2 regions of the Massilia sp. CFBP9012 genome follow, and region 1 is predicted to be linked to the other one. Evidence: predicted binding sites of a transcription regulator. Region 1 holds the regulator's gene; the other holds the start of a gene.

The links. Region 1 encodes sigma-54, which starts transcription at its own class of promoters, with help from an activator protein. Its sites were predicted from a motif close to TGGCANGNAANCTGCTTT; they were not measured.
Region 2: SOM61_RS04365 (ANTAR domain-containing response regulator) is a predicted target of sigma-54. The motif match lies at 3,952-3,969, and genes of this name have one in related genera.

The regions. Positions count from the first base shown of each region.
Region 1 is NZ_JAXCWM010000003.1:463,818-471,312, forward strand. Features, by position in the region: gene SOM61_RS06980 (monovalent cation:proton antiporter family protein) at 1-1,099, opposite strand, end outside; gene SOM61_RS06985 (KpsF/GutQ family sugar-phosphate isomerase) at 1,256-2,254, shown strand; gene SOM61_RS06990 (KdsC family phosphatase) at 2,254-2,808, shown strand; gene lptC (LPS export ABC transporter periplasmic protein LptC) at 2,821-3,429, shown strand; gene lptA (lipopolysaccharide transport periplasmic protein LptA) at 3,470-4,018, shown strand; gene lptB (LPS export ABC transporter ATP-binding protein) at 4,015-4,782, shown strand; gene SOM61_RS07010 (RNA polymerase factor sigma-54) at 4,794-6,272, shown strand; gene hpf (ribosome hibernation-promoting factor, HPF/YfiA family) at 6,348-6,707, shown strand; gene SOM61_RS07020 (enoyl-CoA hydratase/isomerase family protein) at 6,821-7,495, shown strand, end outside.
Region 2 is NZ_JAXCWM010000002.1:374,233-381,727, forward strand. Features, by position in the region: gene SOM61_RS04355 (M20/M25/M40 family metallo-hydrolase) at 1-775, shown strand, start outside; gene SOM61_RS04360 (S9 family peptidase) at 943-3,315, opposite strand; gene SOM61_RS04365 (ANTAR domain-containing response regulator) at 3,980-4,624, shown strand; gene SOM61_RS04370 (CmpA/NrtA family ABC transporter substrate-binding protein) at 4,663-5,832, shown strand; gene SOM61_RS04375 (MFS transporter) at 6,092-7,390, shown strand; gene nirB (nitrite reductase large subunit NirB) at 7,406-7,495, shown strand, end outside.

The sequences.
Region 1 (7,495 bases):
CCAAAACCAGCTGCATCACGAACGGATCGACCAGCTTCGAGCCGGAAGCGTGATTGAGCAGCACGAAGCTGAATTCGCCCGCCTGGGCCAGCGCCAGGCCGGTGCGCATCGCCGTGCCGGGCGATGCCCCGAAGGCGCGCGCGAGCAGGGCGATCAGGCCGAACTTGAGCAGCACCGGCAGCGCGAGCAACAGCAGCACCAGCCGCCAGTGCTCGATCACCATCCGCAGGTCGAGCAGCATGCCGATCGTGATGAAGAACAGCCCGAGCAGCACGTCGCGGAACGGCTTGATGTCTTCTTCCACCTGATGCTTGTAGGGCGTCTCGGAGATCAGCATGCCGGCCACGAAGGCGCCGAGGGCCAGCGACAGGCCGGCCTGCTCGGTGATCCAGGCCGCGCCCAGGGTCACCAATAACAGATTGAGCATGAACAGCTCTTGCGAGCGGCGCTTGGCGACGATGGTGAACCAGCGGCCCATCAGCTTCTGGCCGAAGAACAGCAGCAGGGCCAGCACCAGCGCCGCCTTGAGCGCTTCCACGCCAAGGGTGATCGCCAGGTCTTCCGGATCGCGCGCCAGCGCCGGGATCATGATCAAGAGCGGCACCACCGCCAGGTCCTGGAACAGCAGGATGCCGACGATGCGCCGCCCATGCTCGCTTTCGAGCTCCAGCCGCTCGGTGAGCAGCTTGACGACGATGGCGGTCGAGGACATCGCCAGCGCGCCGCCCAGCGCGAAGGCGGCCTGCCAGCCGAGGGCAATGCCGGGCAGGAACCAGGCCGCCAGCAGCCCGATCCCCATCGCGGCCGCGATCGTCGACACCACCTGGGCCAGGCCCAGCCCGAACACGATGCGCCGCATCGAGCGCAGCTGCCCGAGCGAGAACTCCAGGCCGATCGAGAACATCAGGAACACCACCCCGAACTCGCCCAGCGCGTGGGTGGTGGGACTGTCTTCGGCCAGGGCCAGGGCGTGGGGGCCGATCAGGACACCGACGGCGAGGTAGCCGAGCATCGGCGGCAGTTGCAGGCTACGGAAGACGACCACGCCCAGGACGGCGCAGCCCAGAAGGAGGAGGGTGAGTTCGAGGCCGGAATGCATTGATGCGAAGCTGGGATAAACAGCAAAAGTGTTGATCTTATGGCACTAGCCAGGTGTGGTGCGGCGGTCGCTTGTTATCGTTTGTTACGACTGGCAAGTTTTTTGCTTTCCCAATTCGTTTATACTTCCAAAATGAGTGTAACCGATGAAAAAATAATGCCGAAAAGTTTTGACGAAACCCTGGCCCGGCGCGTCCTGGACCTGGGTCGCGAAACGCTGTCGATCGAAGCGGACGCCATCCGCGCGCTGCAGGCGCGCCTGGGCGACGACGACAGTTTCGTGAACGCCGCGCAGCTGATCATGGCCTGCGACGGCCGCGTGGTCGTGTCCGGGATGGGCAAGTCGGGCCACATCGGCCGCAAGATCGCCGCCACCCTGGCGTCCACCGGCACCCCGGCCTTCTTCATGCACCCGGGCGAAGCCGCGCACGGCGACCTGGGCATGGTCACCAAAAATGATGTCGTGATCGCGATCTCCAATTCGGGCGAATCGTCCGAGATCCTGGACATCCTGCCGGCCGTGAAGCGCCTGGGCGCGCGCGTGATCGCCATGACCGGTAAACCAGCCTCGCGCCTGGCCAAGCTGGCCGACGTGCACCTGGACATCGCGGTGGACAAGGAAGCCTGCCCGCTCAACCTGGCGCCGACCACCAGCACCACCGTGACCCTCGCGATGGGCGATGCGCTGGCCGTGGCGCTGCTCGACGCGCGCGGCTTCCGTGAACAAGACTTCGCGCTGTCGCATCCGGGCGGCGCGCTGGGCCGGCGCCTCCTGACCCATGTGCGCGACGTGATGCGCAGCGGCGACGCGGTGCCGAGCGTGAGCCCCGAAACCTCGCTGGTCGAAGCGCTGCTCGAAGTGACCCGCAAGGGCCTCGGCATGACCGCCATCGTCGACGCCGAAGGCCGTCCGGTCGGCGTGTTCACCGACGGCGACTTGCGTCGCGTGATCGAACGCATGCACGACTTCTCGGACATCCAGATCCGCGACGTGATGCACGCCAACCCGCGCCGCGTGCGCCCCGAGCAGCTGGCGGTCGACGCCGTCGCCGTGATGGAAGAATTCCGCATCAACCAGATGCTGGTGGTCGATGACGACGACCGCCTGGTCGGCGCGCTGCACATCCACGACCTGACCCGCGCAAAGGTGATCTGATGAGCGACACGTTTATCCCAGCCATTACGCCGTTGGCCCATATGGAACGCGCGGCCCGCATCAAGGTCATGATCTTCGACGTCGACGGCGTGCTGACCGACGGCAGCCTGACCTACGGCCCGGAAGGCGAAGTCACCAAGACCTTCAACGTGCTCGACGGCCTGGGCATCCAGCTGTTGAACAAGACCGGTGTCCAGACCGCGATCATCAGCGCGCGCCTGTCGCCGATCGTCGTCAAGCGCGCGGCCGATCTGGGCATCTCGCACGTCCACCAGGGCATCCACGACAAGCGCATCGGCTTCGCCAAGCTGTTGGAAAGCACCGGCTTTACGGCCGAGCAGTGCGGCTACATCGGCGACGACGTGATCGACCTGCCGCTGTTCGCGCGCGTCGGCTTCGCCGTCGCGGTGCCGTCCGGCCACCCCGAGGTGCAGCACCGCGCGCACTACGTCACCAAGAATGGCGGGGGCCGCGGCGCGGTGCGCGAGGTGTGCGACCTCGTGATGCGCGCCCAGGGCACCTACGACCAGGCGCTCGCGCCGTACTTCGCCTAAAGGCCACGCACCATGGCCACCATCGTCCAAAACAAGCGTACCGCGCATCGCTGGAATCTCCTGGCGATGATCGTGATCGGCACCTTCTTCGCCTTCGGCAGCTTCTGGCTGCTGCAACTGATGCAGGCGTCCGACATCGACGCCCAGCTGGGCGGGCCGCCGGACGAACCGGACTACATCGTCGAGAATTTCTCGTTCGTGCGCATGACCGAGAATGGCCAGCCGAGCTATGTATTGTCGGGCAAGCACCTGGCCCACATCCCGCTCGGCGACGTCTCGCACGTCGACCAGCCGCTGCTGCGCGGCGTCGAGCCGGGCCGCCCGCCGATGACGGTGGTCGCCAAGAAAGCCCAGGTGTTCCACGAAGAGCACCGGGTCGAACTGATGGGCGACGTCGACCTGCAGCGCCCGAAGACGGCGCAGAGCGAGTCCTTGCACTTGCGTAGCCAGGCGCTGACCGTGCTCCCCGACGAAGAAATCGTCAAGACCGACCTCCCGGTTGACCTGCAGCTTGGGGCATCGAGCGTGAAAGGCACCGGCATGGTCGCCAACAACGCCACCCAGCAAGTGCACATGTCCAGCCGCGGCCAGATCGTCTATCCGCCACGACCGCGCCAGTAAGCCTGCGCCGCGCGATAACCCAGGACCAGCATTCCTTATCATGAAAAATATATTTGCCGCCGTACTCCTTTCCCTGCTGTCGCTGACGGCAGCCGCCGAACGTGCCGACTCGCTCAAACCCGCGCAGGTCGAATACGATTCCGCCGATCTCGACGGGGTCAACGGTGTGCGCACCCTGACCGGTAACGTGATCCTCACCCGCGGTACGCTGTTGCTCAAGGCCGACCGCGCCGTGGTCAGGGAAACGCCCGAAGGCTATATGACGGTGACACTCACCGCCAACAACGGCAAGCTCACCACGTTCCGCCAGAAGCGCGACGGCGGCCCCAACCTGTGGGTCGAGGGCCAGGCCGAGCGCATCGAGTACGACGAGCGCGCCGAGCTGGTGCGCCTGTACTCGAATGCCCTCATCAAGGAACTGGAAAACGATCAACTGAGCAACCAGGTCACCGGCCCTTTCATCTCGTATGACAGCCGCAAGGAAGTGGCCACCGTGCGCAACGACGTCAGCGGCCAGAGCAAGGTTGGCGGCGGCCGCGGCACCCTGATCCTCTCGCCCAAGCGCACCCCCGCCGGAGGAGCGCAATGACGGCAATCCCGATGGATCTGGGCGATTGCAGCACCCTGGTCGTCAAGGGCCTGCAGAAGAGCTATGGCAAGCGCCTGGTGGTGCGCGACGTGTCGCTGCAGGTCGAGTGCGGTGAAGTGGTCGGCTTGCTGGGCCCGAACGGCGCCGGCAAGACCACGTCGTTCTACATGATCGTCGGCCTGGTGCCGTCGGACGCCGGCTCGATCGACATCAACGGCACCGACATCACCAGCCTGCCGATCCACCGCCGCGCCGTATTGGGCCTGTCCTACCTGCCGCAAGAGGCCTCGGTATTCCGCAAGCTGACGGTGGAAGATAACATCCGCGCCGTGCTCGAGCTGCAGAAGGACAACGGCAAGCCGCTGTCGAAAGACCAGATCAACGAGCGCCTCGACACCTTGCTGGCCGACCTGCAGATCGAGAAGCTGCGCGAGAACCCGGCGCTGTCGCTGTCGGGCGGCGAGCGCCGCCGCGTGGAGATCGCGCGCGCGCTGGCGACCAATCCGCGCTTCGTGCTGCTCGACGAACCGTTCGCCGGCGTCGACCCGATCGCCGTGATCGAGATCCAGCGCATCGTGCGCTTCCTGAAGGAGCGCCGGATCGGTGTCCTGATCACCGACCACAACGTGCGCGAGACGCTCGGCATCTGCGACCGCGCCTACATCATCAACCAGGGCGCGGTGCTTGCCTCCGGCCGCCCTGACGACATCATCGCGGACGAGTCGGTGCGCCGCGTGTACCTGGGTGAACACTTCCGCATGTGAGCGACGCCTAGATGAAACAGTCCCTGCAACTTCGCACTTCGCAGCACCTCGCGCTTACGCCGCAACTGCAGCAGTCGATCCGGTTGCTGCAACTGTCGACGCTCGAACTGCACCAGGAGATCGAGCAGATACTGGGCGATAACCCCTTGCTCGAGCGGCTCGACGACCCGCTCGACCATTCGGTGCGTTTGCTGGCCGACGGCGCCATCAACAATGCGCCCGCCAGTGGCGAAGCGCCGCCGGCGCCCGGCCAGCAGGCCGAGGGCCAGGATGCGCCGGCGCAGGAGGGCGAGGGTTTCGAGGGCGGCGCCGACAACGAGCGCAGCGACGCCGACTGGAGCGAAGGTGGCGCGCCATCTTCAGGCGGCGGTGGCGAGGACGAGGACGGCCGCCCGCAGCTGGAAGCCTGCGCCATCACCCTGCGCGAACACCTGATGGAGCAGGTGCGCGAAGCCACCCTGTCGGCGCGCGACCGCGCGCTGGCCGAGCTGGTGATCGATGCGCTGGACGACAACGGCTACCTCGAAGAACCGCTCGACGAGATCCATGCAAGGCTGCCCGAAGAACTCGACATCGAGATCGAAGAGCTGCGTTGCGCGCTGGCGCTGGTGCAGAGCATGGACCCGGTGGGCGTCGGCGCGCGCAGCGCGGCCGAGTGCCTGGCGCTGCAGATCCGGCGCATGCCGGGCGTGCCGATGGTGACGCGGCGCATGGCCCTGACCATCGTCGAGGGTTACCTGAGCTGGTTCGCCCAGCGCGAATACAGCAAGCTGAAAAAAGCGCTCGACTGCGACGACGAAGACTTGCGCGAGGTGCAGGCCGTGGTGCGCCAATGCAATCCGCATCCGGGCGCGGCGTTCGCTTCGAACGTGTCGGACTATGTGGTGCCGGACGTGATCGTGCGCCGTTCCAAGAGCGGCTGGGCGGTCACCCTGAACCCGGACGTGATGCCGCGCCTGCGCGTCAACAGCCTGTACGCCAGCATGCTCAAGCAGGGCAAGAGCGAGGCGCAGATGGGCGCGCAGATGCAGGAAGCGAAGTGGCTCATCAAGAATATGCGCCAGCGTTTCGACACCATCCTGCGTGTGGCGGAGGCGATCGTCGAGCGCCAGCGCAATTTTTTCTCCCATGGCGCGGTTGCCATGCGGCCCCTTGTTTTACGTGAGATAGCTGATACACTAGGCCTACACGAGAGCACAATTTCTCGTGTCACAACGCAGAAATACATGCTGACCCCGCACGGCATGTTTGAGTTGAAGTATTTCTTCGGCAGCCACGTTGCCACCGAGGCGGGAGGCGAAGCATCCTCGACGGCAATCCGTGCGCTCATTGCACAATTGACAGGAGCAGAAGACCCTAGGAACCCTTTATCCGACAGCAAGATCGCGGAGATGCTCGGGGAACAAGGCATGGTCATCGCGCGCCGCACGGTTGCAAAATACCGTGAAGCCCTCAAGATACCCCCTGTAAGCCTCCGCAAGTCCTTGTAACTGCGCCGTCCACAGACATCGTGCCTTGTCGCGTTCCTGTGGTCCACACGGTGCAACATTTTCAAAGGAGTGTGTATGAACCTCACAATCAGTGGCCATCATCTCGAAGTAACCCCCGCCATCCGTGAATACGTTCAGAATAAGCTCGAGCGCATCATTCGCCATTTCGACCAGGTGATCGACACCCACGTCTTCCTGGCCGTCGACAACCTCACTGAAAAAGAAAAAAGGCAAAAAGCAGAGATCAACGTCCAGGTGTCGGGAAAGACCCTGCACGTGGCCAGCGTCGCACAAGACCTGTACGCCGCGATCGATACGCTGATGGATAAGCTGGACCGACAGATCCTCAAACACAAGCAGCAACTGAAAGACCATAGCCGTACTTCGATCAAACGCATGCCGGAAATCGACGGCGAAGACGCTGCTGTCGCCTGATCAGGCGCAGGGCTCACACTAGCTAAGGGCGTCTGAGGGGACGCCCTTTTTGCATCTGTGGCACATCCAATCCGGCGGGGTAAGATACGGTTTTACCGACCACTGATCACCCCATGACCGACCACGTCCTGACCCGCATCGCCAACCGCACCGGCATCATCACCCTGGACCGCCCGAAGGCGCTCAATTCGCTGTCGCTCGAGATGGTGCGCGCGCTGACCGCGGTGCTGCGCGCCTGGCAGCATGACGGGCAGGTCGAGGCGGTCGTACTGACCAGCAGCAGCGAGAAGGCCTTGTGCGCGGGCGGCGACATCCGTTTCTTCCATGAGGTCGGCCATGCGACGCCGATGGGCGGCAGCGCGCTGCTCGAGGATTTCTTCACCGAAGAATACGCGCTGAATCACCTGATCCATTTCTATCCAAAGCCTTACATCGCCATCATGGATGGCGTCGTGATGGGCGGCGGCATGGGCATCGCCCAGGGCGGCCCGGACTGCGGCCTGCGCATCGTGACCGAGCGCACGAAAATGGCCATGCCCGAGGTGAACATCGGCCTGTTCCCGGACGTCGGCGGCAGCCACTTTCTGTCGCATGCGCCGGGGCAGCTCGGCAACTACCTGGGCCTGACCGGGCTGACGATCGGCGCCGCCGACGCGCTGTATATCGGCCTGGCCGACGTGTTCGTGCCAGGCGCCGAGCTGCCGGACCTGCAGGCATTGATCGCGTCCACGCAAGGCGCCGGCCTGCCGGCGGCGATCCGCGCCTTCGCGGCGCCGTTTGCTGCAATG
Region 2 (7,495 bases), on a different contig from region 1:
CTTCACCTACGACGAGGAAGTCGGCGGCCTGCTGGGGCCGGGCCGGCTGCTGGCCCAGGGCCTGACCCGGCCCGACTACGTGATCGCGGCCGGTTTCGGCTACGGCATCGTCACCGCCCACAATGCCTGCCTGCAGCTGGAAGTGACCGTGCACGGCCGGGCGGGGCATGGCGCGATGCCGGAAACGGCGATCGACGCCCTCCAGGCCGCGACGAAGGTACTGAGTGCGATCTATGGCGAACTGCCCGAACTGAAGAAGATCCGCAGCGCTGTGGCTGGCATCGGTTCGCCGACCATGATCGTCGGCCGCATCGACGGCGGGACCAATACCAATGTGGTGCCGGGGAAGGTCGTGCTGCGCATGGACCGGCGCATGATTCCGGAAGAAGACCCGGCGGCGGTGGAGGCGCGGGTGCGCGCCCTGATCGAGGAGGCGATGCGCGGCTTGCCCGGCATCCGCCTCGAGATACGGCGCCTCCTGCTGTCGCAGGCGCTGCGGCCCTTGCCGGGCGTGGCGCCGCTGGTGGAAAGCCTGCAGCGCCATGGCCATGCGATCATGGGCGAGGAGATTCCCGCGCACGGCACGCCGCTGTATGCGGATGCGCGGCTGTATGGCGAATATGGGATCCCGACGGTGCTGTATGGGGCCGGGCCGCGCACGGTGGAAGAGTCGAATGCCAAGAAGGCCGACGAGCGTTTGCTGCTGGAGGATTTGCGCAAGGCGACCAAGGTGGTGGCCTTGACCTTGCTGGACTTTCTCGGCCCGCGGTCTTAGAACATCGCAGAGCCGAATGTATTGTTAGCCCCAAAACGTCGTTCCCGCGGAGGCGGGAACCTAAGTCATTTAGCGCGCCACATAGTCAAGCGAAGCGGCAAAGCTGAAGACTTGGGTTCCCGCCAAGGCGCCCGGCGAGGGCGGGAACGACGTGATGAGGCTGCGGATTATTTCTGCTTGAGCGAACGCTCGAACAGCTCATGAATCCGGCGATACTGGTCATACCACGCCTCCGGCTGCACATAGCCATGACGTTCCAGCGGATAGCTCGCCAGTTCCCACTTGTCCTTCTTCATCTCGATCAGGCGCTGCGCCATGCGCACCGAATCCTGGTAGAACACGTTATCGTCGATCATGCCGTGCGAGATCAGCAGGTGGCCTTTCAGGTTCTGCGCGTACTCGATCGGCGACGACTTCTTGTACGCCTCGGGATCGATGTCCGGGGTGTTCAGGATGTTGGCGGTGTACTCGTGGTTGTAGGTGGTCCAGTCGGTCACCGGGCGCAGCGCGGCGCCGGCCTTGAAGGTGTCCGGTGCGCGCATCAGGGCCATGAAGGTCATGAAGCCGCCGTAGCTGCCGCCATAGATGCCGACGTTGGCGGCGTCGCCCTGGTGCTGATTCACCATGTACTTGACGCCGTCGACGTAGTCTTCCAGTTCCGGATGGCCCATCTGGCGGTAGATCGCGGTGCGCCACTTGCTGCCGTAGCCTTTCGAGGCGCGGAAGTCCATGTCGAGCACCACGTAGCCGTTCTGCACCAGGAGGTTATGGAACATCTGCTCGCGGAAGTAGTTCGGATAGCGCTTGCTGACGTTCTGCAGGTAGCCGGCGCCGTGCACGAACATCACGACCGGATACTTCTTGCCCGGCTCGAGCTGGGCCGGACGATACAGCTTGGCCCACACCGGATCGCCGCCAGCGCTGGAAGGCACGGCCACGTACTGCGGCTCGATCCATTCGCGCGCCTTGAATTCCGGGGTGCGGGTGTCGGTCAGCTTGCTCGCTTCGCCGCCCGAGACTGGCACGGTCGCGATCTGGATGGGGGTGTAGCTTGACGACCAGTGCACCAGCAGCTTCTTCTCGTCCGGCGACAGGGCGAACTTCTCGACGCCATCGAGCCTCGTCACTTCGCGTACATTGCCACCATTCGCGTTCACGGCGCAGACTTCGTAGTCGCCCGGGGTCGCGCGGTTGCACAGCATGTAGGCGGTGCTGCCGTCATAGGTCCAGCGCACGTCGCTGGCTTCCCATTTGCCGGTGGTCAGGGCGCGCGGCGCGGCGGCCGTGGCGCTGTCCTTGGTGTACAGGTGCGAGTAGCCGCTTTCTTCGGACAGGTACCACAGCGTGCGGTTGTCCGGCAGCCAGCCGAATTCGGCGTTGTCGTAGTTGACCCAGGCGCCGTCGGTCAGGCGGTGCAGGGGTTTCAGGGTCGCGGCGCCCAGGTCGACGCTGGCGATCCAGCGGTCCTTGTTGTCGACCGCGCGCAGCATGACGGCGACGTTGGCGCCGTTGGCGCTCCAGTCGATCGCGTTGCGGCCGCCCGAGACCACCACCGGACGGTTGCCCTTCAGTGGATCTTTTTTAGCGGCGGCGCGCAGCTCGGCCAGCGGGTCGGTGGTGATGCCCGGCAGGGCGTCGAAGGCGATGTCCTGCACCTTGTTGGTGCGCAGATCGACCAGTTTCAGTGCGTGCGGCACCGGCATGTTGCGGCCGACGCGGGTGCGCACGTCTTCGGTCTCCTCAAAGCCCGACTCGTTCACGTAGCGCGGCATCTTGCCGGCGCGGCCCTTGTCGGCGCCTTTGGCGGCGGTGACCACCAGCAGCCAGCGGCCGTCGGGCGACAGCGAGCTGCCTTCGATGGTGACCTTGTCGCCCAGGTAGATCTGGTTCGGCGCCATCGAGGCGTCGGCGCGGCGCAGTTCATCGGTGCGCTCGCGCAGGGCGTCGCGGTCATCCTTCTGGCGCTTGAGGTGCTCGATCAGGCGCAGCTCGGTCGAACGGTAGGGATCTTCTTCGGGCGCGTTCGGGTCCTTGGCGGCGCGCGGCAGGGCGGCCGGGCCGGTAACTTTGCTGGTGCGGTCCCACACATACCAGTCGTTGCCGATGCGGTACTGGACCGCGCGTTCGTCCGCCGTGTACTGGGCGGCGGTGATGCGGCTGGCGCCGCGCGTGACCTGGACCAGTTGGCCCGACTTGAGGTCGCGCTCGAACAGGTCGTTATTGCGCAGGACCAGCATGCGGCTGTTGTTGCGGTTGTAGACGACCTCGGCGCTGTCGACCTTCGGCAGCTCGGCGTCTTTTACCAGCTGGGCCTTGCCGGCCGCGACCTGGAACACGTCGCGCACCGGCGAACCGGTGCGCTTCTGCTTGTAGTACACCTGCTTGCCGTCCCAGCTGAACCAGGCGTCTTCCACCGGGGTGCCGATCCAGTCTGGATGGCTCATGGCCTGGTCGAGGGTGATTGGAGTCGATGCCGCCGCCGGCAGCGCGATCAGTGCGGCGAAGGAGGCCGCAAACAGGGTAAGTGCAGGTGTTCGCATGTAGAGTCTGATGAGTGGAGAAGTGGCTTAGTTGCCAGTAATGCTCGCGAGAAATGCGCATGCATTCTAGCGCAGGCACTCATCAGGTCTGCGGAATGTGACAGGTTTTTTTTGCTGTAAAGACAAGCGCCGGCGGTACGTAAGTACGGCCGGCGCGGGGTGTTGTGCGGGTATCGCGGCGCTGGTGCGCCGCAATGAGGCCCTGTATTACATGGCCTTGAACGGGCCTTTTGGCGGACGCGGCAGGAACATGGAGACGCGCGCGGCCACGGCGACGACGGCCAGGGCGATGGTGATATATTCGAGCGGGTGCATATTAACCCCGCACTGCCGGAGCGTAGCCGCCGTGGGCGACGTACAGTTCTTGCGAGAAGCTGCGGATGGCCGAGATGGCTGCCGCGAAGAAGCTGGTGCGTTGGATAGCTGCAGTCATGATAGTTCCCCTGAGATAAATACTTCGATGTTGCGTTGCAGTATAGGGGCGTCCCCATCATAAACAAACTTTAGATTTGTGATTCCAGCGATTCGTTTTGTGAATGGTTGTTAAGTTGCTCTTGTGCAAGATATTCGAATTACGTATACCTTGAGCATCGGGCTTTGCATAAGAGGGGCTAGGGCATTCGCCACCGGCAACGCTGGTGCGAATCTTGCATATCGTTAGTACATGAAATCGCGAGACAGTGCTTCACCACACCTGCGGATCGTCGTCGTGCTTTCCGCCACAGCACCCGGCACCGACCCGGATGCCGCCCATGCCGCGCAGACCCGGCGCAGCACGGCGCTGCGCATCGGCCTGCTCGAATCGGGCTACGACCTGATCGCCTCGCTGCCGGCCGACGTCTTCCTGCCCGAGCGCATCGCCCAGCTGCAGCCCGACCTGATCATCGCCGACAGCGAGTCCGACGCGCGCGACGTCCTCGAGCACATCGTGATCGCCACCCGCGACGCGCGGCGCCCGATCGTCCTGTTTACCGAAGACGATGCCCCTGCCAGCATGGACGCCGCGATGGACGCCGGCGTCTCGGCCTATATCGTGGCCGGCCTGCAGGCCGAGCGCGTCAAGCCGGTGCTGGACGTGGCGCTGGCGCGCTTCCGGCGCGAGCAGAAGCTGCTCGATGAACTGAGCGACACGCGCCAGAAGCTCGCGGAGCGCAAGACCGTCGACCGCGCCAAGGGCCTGCTCATGAACCGCTACAGCCTGACCGAGGAGCAGGCCTACCAGCGCCTGCGCACCCTGGCGATGAACAAGAACCTGAAGCTGGCGGAAGTCGCGCAGCGCCTGATCGACGTGGAAGACCTGCTGGGCTAGGCCACGCACGCTGTATATATACAAGGACAAGGAGACGTATGACATTGGCAGGTAGAGGCGCCTGGATCGCCGGCACCGACCGCCCCGAGATCGAGACCGTCCGCATCGGCTTCATGCCGCTGGCCGATTGCGCGCCGCTGGTGATGGCGTCGGTGCTGGGCTTCGACGAACAGTACGGGGTGCGCTTCGAGCTCACCCGCGAGCTGTCCTGGACCGCCATGCGCGACCGCCTGATCGGCCAGCAGCTCGACGCGGCCCAGGCGCTGTACGGGATGGTCTATGGCATACAGAACGGCATCGGCACCCAGCAGTGCGATATGGCGGTGTTGATGAACCTGCACCAGAACGGCCAGAACATCACGCTGTCGCGCGCGCTCGCCAACGCCGCCCTCGATCCCGGCATGCTCAAGCGCGAGGTGGACGAGAAAGGGCGCAAGCTCACCCTGGCCCACACCTTCCCGACCGGGAACCACGCGATGTTCCTGTATTACTGGCTGGCCGCGCATGGCATCGACCCGCTGGTGGACTGCCAGGCGGTGACGGTGCCACCCGGGCAGATGGCGGCCAGCCTGGCGGCCGGCCATATGGATGGTTTCTGCGCCGGCGAACCGTGGGGCCAGCGCGCGCAGCGCGAGGGCGCCGGGGTCCAGGCCGCGTCGAGCGAGCAGGTATGGCCGAACCATCCGGGCAAGGCGCTCGGCACGCGCGCCGACTTCGCGGCCAGCCACCCGAATACCTGCCGCGCCATGATCTCCGCGCTGCTGGAAGCCGGGCGCTGGCTCGATGCCTCGCGCACCAACCGCGAAGCCGCGGCCGAGGTGCTGGCCAGTCCCGCCTACGTCAACGCCAGCCGCGAGACGCTGCAGTTCTGCCTGGCCGGCAGCCATATCGACGAACACCGGGAGGGCGGAGGCTGGCGCGGCCACAACGGCCTGCGCTTCCATGCCGACGGCGAGGCCAACTTCCCGTGGCTGTCGGACGGCATGTGGTTCATGACCCAGCACCGGCGCTGGGGCCTGCTGCGCGAAGCCCCGGCCTACCTGGCGCTGGCGGCCCAGGTCAACCGCATCGACCTGTATCGCGAGGCGGCCGAACGCACCGGCACGATGCTGCCCGCCTCCCCGATGCGCAGTTCGACCCTGTGGGGCGGCCGCGTATGGGACGGCAGCGACCCGCAAGCCTGGGCCGGCGCACCATCCGGATTATGAACGCGGTGCAGGCGGGTGCATCATCGTGGGGAGCGATGCACCGCAATGCAGCATCCGGATCCGCCCGAATCGAGTACGCCCCCTGAAGCCCCGGTGGCACGCCTCTTGCTCATACCAATGACAGGATCAATGGCGATTCTTCTCACGAACACTTTCACTTAGCTGGCCCAACGCGGGGACGGCAACAGGACAACGGCGTCCGCAGCTACTGCCCCCGGCAGCAAGCGCGGACGCCTTTTCGTTTTTCAAAGGAAGAACAATGGCCAGCAAAGCGGACAGCATCAAGCTCTTTTCCTTCCAGGGCGCGCCCATGCGCGCCTTCCACCTGACCTGGGTCGCCTTCTTCATCTGCTTCTTCGCCTGGTTCGCCTGCGCGCCGCTGATGCCAGTCATCAAGGGCGAGTTCGGGCTCTCGATGGAGCAGATCGCCAACATCAATATCGCGGCGGTCGCGATCACCATCTTCGTGCGTCTGCTGGTCGGCCCGCTGTGCGACCGCTACGGCCCGCGCAAGACGTACACCGGTTTGCTCCTCATCGGCGCGATTCCCGTGCTGGGCGTGGCGATGGCGCAGAGCTACGAGGCCTTCCTGCTGGCGCGCCTGGGCATCGGTGCGGTCGGCGCCAGCTTCGTCATCACCCAGTACCACACCTCGGTCATGTTCGGACCGAAGGTGGTCGGCACCGCCAACGCGGCGGCCGCCGGCTGGGGCAATGCCGGCGGCGGCGCGGCGCAGGCGCTCATGCCGCTGATGCTGACGGCCATCGTGATGCTGGGCGTGAGCCAGTCGCTGAGCTGGCGCCTGGCGCTGGTGGTGCCCGGCGTGATGATGATCGTGATGGCCTTCTTCTACTGGCGCTACACGCAGGATTGCCCGGCCGGTAACTACGATGACTTGCGCAAGACCGGCCTGATGCCGGAGGGCGGCGGCAAGGGCGGCTGGGCGAGCTTCGTCGCCGGCTGCCGCAACTACCGCGCCTGGCTGCTGTTCGTCACCTATGGCGCCTGCTTCGGCATCGAGATCTTCATCCACAACATCGCCGCCGTGTATTACGTCGAGCACTTCGACCTGTCGCTGGCGCAGGCCGGCATGGCGGCCGGCAGCTTTGGCCTCTTGGCGCTGTTCGCCCGCGCGCTGGGCGGCTGGCTGTCGGACAAGGCCGCGCTCTCCGGTGACCTGAACCGCCGCGTGACCGTGCTGTTCGTGCTGATGATCGGCGAAGGCCTTGGTTTGCTGTGGTTCGCCCAGGCCGAGGGCGTGGTGTTCGCCGTGGTCGCGATGCTGGTATTCGGCCTGTTCACCCACATGGCCTGCGGCGCCACCTATGCGCTGGTGCCGTTCATCGCACCGAAGGCGCTGGGCGGCGTGGCCGGCATCGTCGGCGCCGGCGGCAACGTCGGCGCGGTGGCGGCCGGCTTCCTGATGAAGGGCACGGGCGACATCAAGCAGACGCTCACGATCCTCAGCGGCCTGGTGCTGGTCGCCAGCGTCTGCGCCATCGCAGCCCGATTCACCGCGACGGGCGCCGACACTGCGCCGGCAGCCGCAGCAGCTTAAATTAGGGAGCAGCAAATGCATATCGTCGTCATCGGCCACGGCATGGTGGGCCACAAATTCCTTGAAACCCTGGCCGCCAGCGGCCGGCAAGATCTGCGCGTGACG